2 regions of the Streptococcus sp. ELY_137 genome follow, and region 1 is predicted to be linked to the other one. Evidence: predicted binding sites of a transcription regulator. Region 1 holds the regulator's gene; the other holds the start of a gene.

Evidence for each region. The regulator Rex, encoded in region 1, represses fermentation and respiration genes when NADH is low (regulators of the CRP and FNR family bind a similar motif). The targets are predictions, from matches to a motif close to TTGTGAANTANTTCACAA.
Region 2: a site for Rex is predicted at 1,667-1,684, ahead of adhE (bifunctional acetaldehyde-CoA/alcohol dehydrogenase). Genes of this name have one in related genera too.

What each region holds. Positions count from the first base shown of each region.
Region 1 is NZ_JBZFUL010000002.1:102,863-107,050, reverse strand. Features, by position in the region: gene AC4HAO_RS02575 (cysteine desulfurase family protein) at 1-653, shown strand, start outside; gene AC4HAO_RS02570 (DUF1831 domain-containing protein) at 656-1,003, shown strand; gene AC4HAO_RS02565 (redox-sensing transcriptional repressor Rex) at 1,137-1,775, shown strand; gene AC4HAO_RS02560 (gamma-glutamyl-gamma-aminobutyrate hydrolase family protein) at 1,859-2,554, shown strand; gene radC (RadC family protein) at 2,551-3,234, opposite strand; gene AC4HAO_RS02550 (PTS fructose transporter subunit IIABC) at 3,399-4,188, opposite strand, start outside.
Region 2 is NZ_JBZFUL010000008.1:2,725-6,912, forward strand. Features, by position in the region: gene AC4HAO_RS06915 (MFS transporter) at 1-1,014, shown strand, start outside; gene rpsO (30S ribosomal protein S15) at 1,159-1,428, shown strand; gene adhE (bifunctional acetaldehyde-CoA/alcohol dehydrogenase) at 1,820-4,188, shown strand, end outside.

The sequences.
Region 1 (4,188 bases):
TTTTGCCCATCGCTGAGTTCGGTAAAATTTTAGTAGATCACCAAGCTGTTTTTCATGTTGATGCTGTTCAAGCTATAGGCAAGGTGAAAATTATTCCAGAACAGCTGGGTATCGATTTTCTTTCTGCTTCTGCCCATAAATTTCATGGTCCCAAAGGGGTGGGGTTCCTTTACGCACAGCCTCATTATATAGATAGCCTACTGCATGGTGGCGAACAAGAAAATAAGAAGCGGGCCAGCACTGAAAATATAATTGGTATCGCTGGTATGGCTCAAGCACTTAGAGAAACCCAAGAGTATTTAGAACAAAATTTCCAAAAGGTCAGTCAACTGCGTCAAATCTTCTTATCCAAGATAGAAGGCCTTGATTATTACCTAAACGGTGGGAATACTGCTATGCCCCATGTCATCAATATTGGCTTTCCTAATGTCAATAATGGACTGTTACTAACACAGCTGGACTTGGCTGGATTTGCAGTTTCGACTGGTTCTGCCTGCACTGCAGGTACAGTCGATCCTAGCCATGTTCTAACAGCTCTGTACGGAGCTGATTCACCAAGATTACAAGAATCTATTCGCATTAGTCTTTCAGAATTAAATACAGCTGAAGACCTACAGCTTTTAGCCCATCAAATAAAGGAGCTTATCAAATAATTATGGCTTTTGAAAAAACGATCTATCTTCCTGATTGTCACTACAGCTACTCTATTAACCCTAATCTTAAGAAGTACACCTTGGGTGATATGACCTTTACCCAGAACAAGCTAGGCCACTACGAACTGAATCGCCTTTTGGAGGAAATTCCAAATTCTGGTAACGGCTTCCCACTTAAAATTACGATCAATAAGGACTTACAATCTTTCAAACTTATTATTACGGATCAGTCTGGCTTGCGGCAGGTTAACATTTTTAAGACGGATAAAACGCGTATTATTCAAGATAAATTCTATTTCTTAATGGATAGCTTGGTTGAGCGCGATGTGTTCACTAAAACGGAGATTTAGTCTTTTTGTGAATCGATAAAAGAATTCGATGATAACCATAGGATTTTTTTATCACTAATTTGTTGCAGTTTTCACAAACTTATTCTACAATTAAGGTAGTATTGAACTCTAAAGGATTGGAGATATAGTTTCTATGGCTATTGATAAATCTATTCCTAAGGCTACGGCCAAACGTTTGTCGCTTTACTATAGAACTTTCAAACGTTTTTATGCTGAAAATATTGAAAAAGCTAGCTCTAAGCAGATTGCTGAAGCGATTGGGATTGACTCTGCCACCGTTCGTCGAGACTTCTCTTATTTTGGAGAATTAGGGCGCCGAGGATTTGGCTATGATGTTAGAAAATTAATGAATTTTTTTGCCGATATTCTTCACGATCACTCTATCACAAATGTAGCTTTGGTAGGCTGCGGGAATATGGGGCGAGCCTTGCTCCACTACCGCTTCCATGAACGCAATAAAATGAAGATTATTATGGCTTTTGATACCGATGATAATGTACTTGTAGGCACAAAAACCGATGACGATATTCCTATTTATGGTATCTCGACTATAAAAGATCGCTTGGATGGTGCTGACTGCCATACCGCCATTCTAACAGTTCCCAGTGTTAAGGCGCAGGAGGTCTCAGAGCAATTAGTCCAATCTGGTATCAAAGGTATTCTTAGCTTTTCACCTGTTAACCTTAGTCTTCCTAAGGGCGTATTTGTCCAGTATGTTGATTTAACTAGTGAGTTACAAACCCTCCTGTATTTTATGAATCAGAGCCAATAATTACCTAACATTGACATGACTGTTCCAGAACCCCGATCCTATTTTCGACTTATGTTACCCAATTCTTATCTAGGAGGTTGCCTATGAAATCAAAGCCTATTATCGGCATTACTACTAATGAAAGACCCAATCCCAATGATGATATTCCTTGGAGCTACGCTCCAACAGGCTTTGTTGAGGGTGTCAAAAAAGCCGGCGGTCTCCCGCTTTTATTCCCTATTGGAAAAATAGAAGATGCCAAGCCCTATGTCTCTATGGTTGATAAAGTCCTCTTAATCGGCGGTCAAAATGTGGATCCCGACTTTTATCACGAAGTGAATCAAGCTAGCGATAATGATTTTTTGCGGCGTCGAGATGATTTTGAATTTGCGATTATTGATGAGGCAATTCGTCAAGAAAAACCTATTTTTTCTGTCTGTCGCGGCACCCAGCTGATGAATGTTGCATTGGGAGGCAGTCTCAATCAAGCAATAGAGAATCACTGGCAAGATAAACCGTCAGACTACCTCTATCATGATATGGCGGTTAAAGATCATACTAGGTTAGCTGAGATTTATGGTACTCAAAGCTCTATCAATTCTTTTCATCACCAAAGTATCAAGGAACTTTCTCCTTTTTTAGATGTTATTGCTGAAGATCCAAACGATCAAACGATCGAGGCCGTTGAATCTAATCACCCCGACATCCACTTCATGGGTGTGCAATGGCACCCGGAATTGCTTATTGGTAACCGAAAAGCCGATCAGGAACTCTTCAACTATTTTGTCAATGAACTTTAAATAATAAGGTCCGTTTCTTCTCGAAAGCTATAATAACTACCTGAACCAACGATGATGTGATCTAGGAGTTCTACCCCCAGATCATCACAGCATCGTTTTATTTTTTTCGTAAAGGTGATATCATGCTGACTAGGGTTAGACTGTCCAGACGGATGGTTATGGGCAATGATAACTGAAGTTGCCATAACCTTGCAGGCATAGTGCAAAATCTCCCTTGGCTCAGCAATTGAATGACGGACACTGCCAATAAAAATTGTTTGTTGCTTAATCAGACGATTTTGTGTATCTAAATAAAGAGCAACAAGATGTTCTTGACGTTTATCCCTTAAATCAGCAATCATTTTCTTTGCTAGCTGCTCACTGGAAATAATACGTTCGCCCGAAGTGTTCGCAGCTTGGTTAACTCTTTTAGCAAATTCTAACATAGCCTTAATTTCAATGGATTTCACACGACCAATACCAGAAATTGCCTGTAATTCTTCCAAAGATAGCAACCGAAAATCTGCTAGGTTATCTAAAGCTTCTAAAATATTATTGGCTAAGGATAAAACATGCTGCTGCTTAGTCCCAGTTCTCAATAAAATTGCTAATAATTCTTGATTGCTCAACTGTTCTGCCCCTTGAGCTAATAGACGCTCTCGGGGACGTAAAGTATCCTGATGAATTTCAATAGTATACATAAAGTTCCTCCTACCTTTTAATTCGTAAGATAAAAAAAGAAGAGAGAATTTTAGCATAGTTGATTCCATAAAAATAGGACCCACATAATCATTCTCACTGAGAGCCTTAATTAACTTAAAGAAAAAATCCTCGCCTTTCAACGAGGATTTTTATAAGGAAAGTCTCAGGCTCCTTGTTCTTTACGAAGAGCGCCAAAGATGATACCGGACACTACTGCACCAAGAGCAACGTAAACAAGGTAGAGCCACCAGTTAGTCGTTAGGGCAACGACAAATATACCACCATGGGGAGCCATCAGTTTGATACCAGAAAGACCAACTAGAGCACCTGTAAGGGCAGAACCAACCATAAAGCTTGGGATAGCACGTCCTGGATCAGCTGCGCCAAATGGAATGGCACCTTCAGTGATAAAGGAGAGTCCCATCACAATATTAGTTAAACCAGAATCGCGTTCTTCTTGGCTAAATTTATTAGGGAAGATACGAGTTGCCACAAAAACGGCAAGTGGTGGAACCATACCTGCAGCCATAACAGCCGCCATAACTACTGAACCACCATTGGACAGAGCATCTGCAGTTAAAGTCCCTGTCCCAAAAATATAAGCTGCCTTATTAAATGGTCCACCCATATCAATAGCCATCATAGCTCCAACGATAAGGCCCAGCAAGACGGCAGAACTACCTGACAGGCCTTCTAGGAAGTTATTGAGAGCAGTATTAATGGCTCCCATTGGGATGTTGACTAGAAGCATCAAGAATCCTGTAATAGCAACACCAAGCAAGGGTAAAAGCAAGATAGACTTAATACCTTCTAAAGAACGAGGAACCTTGACGTACTTTTTAAGTAAAAGTGCTACCCCACCAGCAATGAAACCACCAACTAGGGCACCTAGGAAACCAGATGGAATTAAGTTAGGATTTTGAGCAGCTTTGCTACCTGAGAAATAAGCAACC
Region 2 (4,188 bases), on a different contig from region 1:
GCCATTATTGCTGTTTTGCTGATGACGCCTTGGCTGAGCCGCCTTTTATTTGAACGCTTGACGATTGTAGCGGGCCTCTTATTGCTGTCCCTAGGTGGTATATTTCCCATTTTTAATCAAAATTATAGCTTAGTCTTTTTGTCCCGCCTAGTTTTGGGGGTTGGTATCGGTCTTATCAATGCGCGTGCTATCAGCATCATCAGCCAGCGTTTTACGGGGCGAGAGCGTATTAAAATGTTGGGATTGAGGGGATCTGCAGAAGTGCTAGGTTCTGCTCTTTTGACCTTTATTGCTGGTCAGCTTTTGACGCTGTCATGGTCGGCTGCCTTTGCTATCTACGCCTTGGGATTTATCATCATGGGTCTTTACCTGCTTTTTGTCGGTCCAGATAAGTCCAGCCAAGAATCAGATTTACCTAAGGAAAGAACCGCTCCCAGTTCTCCTCTCTCTTGGCGGCAGCTAATCTATATTCTCTCCCTTGCTCTTTACGCTGGCTTCGTTATTTTAATCAATTCTGCTAACACCCTGCGTATTCCAGTGATAGTGTCTGCTTTTAGGCTCGGGACTGCCCAAGATGCCAGCTTGATACTCAGTTTGATGATGCTGATGGGAATTGTAGCAGGTGCCTTGTTTAGTAGTCTGGTTGTCTATTTTAAACGGTCTCTGCTGACTCTTGTTCCTCTTGTTTTAGGGCTGGGTCTCTTGGTAATGTGGCTGTCTCACAATCTTTTCTTCCTTAGTTTAGGCGCTCTGCTGACTGGCTTTGTCTACAGTTTAGGAGTGACCTATGTCTTCAACCTCCTGTCGGAAACGATCCCTAAGCAACAGCTGCATACAGCTACGACTCTAGTGCTGCTGGGCTGTAATCTTGGCGGAGCCTGTGCCTCCCTAGCTCTGCGTGTAATCGCTTATCTGACACCTTCACTGACAGCAGCCTTTGCTGTTTTGGGTTTGCTCAGCCTGGGATTAGCGACCCTGCTGTTTCTAATAAGGCATGTCAGACCTGTAAACTAGCTCTATATGCCAATAATCTCGTATGGTTGACGCTGTCTGGCTAATTTGTTAGAATAGAGAGGTCGCAAAGACAAACTAACTTCTTCTTGGTTGTAGGAAGGCCAAAACCTACCACTCGGATGAAGCAATAAAAGGAGAAAAGATATGGCAATTTCAAAAGAGAAAAAAAATGAAATTATTGCTCAATATGCTCGTCACGAAGGTGACACTGGTTCTGTAGAAGTTCAAGTAGCAGTGCTGACTTGGGAAATCAACCACCTCAACGAGCACATTCAGCAGCACAAAAAAGATCATGCAACTTACCGCGGTTTGATGAAAAAAATCGGTCACCGTCGTAACCTTTTGGCCTACCTTCGTCGTACTGATGTTAACCGCTACCGCGAATTGATTAAATCACTGGGACTTCGTCGTTAAGATAAGGTCTTTGATCTAAAGATAAGGGTTGGGCAAAGTCCCAGCTCCTTAAAAAGTGGCTGTCTTATTCAAACCCTAACTTTAAGATAGACGCTCGGACTCTCTAGAAATAGAGGGTCTTTTTTTAACTATTTACTAAGTCTGGTCATGCTTTTGTGTTTAAACAGCTTTAAAGATGGGGCCCTAAACCACTATCGAAGGTGCTGGATTTGTTTGGCTAAAGTGCTATCTCAAAAAAATGTGATTTTTTTCACAAAAAAGCTTGACATTATTCTAAAATAAGGTAAACTTAATAAGTGAAGAAAGTCACAAACTTTTGAGAGAGTAAATTTTCAAAAAGTTTCCGAGACATTCTTTTTAGAAAAACACTAATCATTTGGAGGAGACCTTAATGGCTAAAGAAACAAAGGTAGCAGCAGAAAAAGTTGAAGAACTAGCGCAGGAATACACCAGTTCCCTCATCGACAAAGCCTTAAAAGCTGAGCAAGAATATGCGACCTACACCCAAGAACAGGTTGATAAAATTATTGCAGCGATGGCTCTTGCTGGTTCAGAAAGTTCTCTGCAACTGGCCAAAGAAGCCGTCGAGGAAACGGGTCGTGGTATCGTTGAAGATAAAGATATAAAAAACCATTTTGCTACTGAAAATATTTACGAATTAATTAAACATGAAAAAACAGTAGGCATTATCGGCGAAGATAAGGTTAAAGGTCAGGTTCACATTGCGGCTCCCCTAGGTGTTATTGCGGGGATTGTCCCAACAACAAATCCCACTTCAACAACCATGTTCAAGAGTTTGGCAGCCTTAAAGACACGCAATGCTATTGTCTTTGCCTTCCACCCATCAGCTCAAAGTTGTTCTGTTCATGCAGCTCAAATTATGTATAAAGCTGCCATCAAGGCTGGCGCACCTGAAAATATTATCCAATGGATTGAAACACCTTCTATTGCCAACACAAACGCCTTGATTACCAATAAGAAAATTGCTGCAATCTTAGCAACAGGCGGCCCTGGTATGGTCAATGCGGCTCTTAAATCAGGTAACCCTTCAATGGGGGTTGGTGCTGGTAACGGTGCAGTCTATGTTGATGCGACGGCTCATATTGACCGTGCTGTCGAAGACCTTCTTATGTCAAAACGCTTTGATAACGGTATGATTTGTGCGACAGAAAACTCTGCTGTTGTTGAAGCTCCAATCTATAAGGAATGGCTCAAGAAAATGCAAGAAAAAGGTGCCTATTTGGTGCCTAAGAAGGACTACAAGAAACTGGAAGAATGCGTCTTCAATGACCATCATGGAGTTAATGGACCAGTAGCCGGTATGTCTGCCCGCTGGATTTGTGAGCGCGCTGGTGTGGATCTACCAGAAGGCAAAGATGTTCTCTTGTTTGAATTAGACGCCAAGAATATCGGTGAAAAGCTGTCCTCTGAAAAGCTATCCCCTCTGCTTTCTGTATACAAGGCTAAAGACCGTGAAGACGGTATTGAAATTGTTGAAGCCCTTCTTGACTACCAAGGTGCTGGACACAATGCGGCAATTCAAATTGGTTCTCAGGCTGACCCATTTGTAGCTGAATACGGTGATCGCGTAAAAGCGTCCCGTGTTCTGGTCAACCAACCGGATTCCATCGGTGGTATCGGTGATATTTATACGGACGCCTTGAAGGCAAGTCTGACATTGGGAACAGGATCATGGGGGAAAAATTCATTGTCACACAATCTATCAACTGGCGACCTCTTGAATGTTAAAACAGTCGCAAAACGTCGTAACCGCCCTCAATGGGTACGCCTGCCGGAAAAAACTTACTATGAAAAGAATGCTATTTCCTATCTACAAGATGACTATGAACCAATGCGGCGTGCTCTGATTGTAGCAGACCCTGGTATGGTACAGTTCGGTTTCGTTGACACGGTTTTGGGGCAATTGGCGCTTCGCGATGAAAAGGTAGTTACCTCTCTTTATGGCACGATCAAACCAGACCCAACTCTGGGACAAACGATTGAAATCGCTAAGCAAATGCGCGACTTTAAGCCAGATACTGTTATTGCTATCGGTGGTGGTTCAGCTATTGATGCGTCTAAGATTGCCCGTTTGATTTATGAAACATCATTGGACCGCGAGCCAGACTTCTTGGATAGCTATGAGCAAGTCAGTGCCTTCTTCCTTGAGTTGCAACAAAAATTCATCGATATCCGTAAACGTATCGTTAAGTTCAAACACCAAACGGAGACCCGTCTCTTCTGTATTCCAACGACATCTGGTACAGGAGCTGAGGTTACACCGTTTGCCGTTATCACAGACGACTTTACTCATGTTAAATATCCTCTGGCTGATTACGAGCTTGTGCCACAGGTTGCTATTGTTGACCCAGAATTTGTTATGACAGTGCCTAAACGCACAGCAGCCCTCTCAGGACTCGATGCTCTCTCCCACGCTTTGGAATCTTACGTCTCTGTCATGGCTTCTGATTTTACCCGCCCATGGTCGCTTGAAGCTATTAAGCTGATCATTGAAAATCTGGAAGATGCCTACAACTACGATCCGAAAAATCCGACACTTCGTGGGGAACAAGCCAAAGAAAACATGCATTATGCGTCAACAATTGCTGGTATGGCCTTCGGTAATGCCTTCTTAGGAATCAACCACTCGCTTGCCCACAAAACAGGTGGTGAGTTCGGTCTGCCTCACGGTTTAGCCATTGCCATTGCTATGCAGCATGTTATCCGCTACAACGGTGTTGCAGGCAACGTGAAACGTTC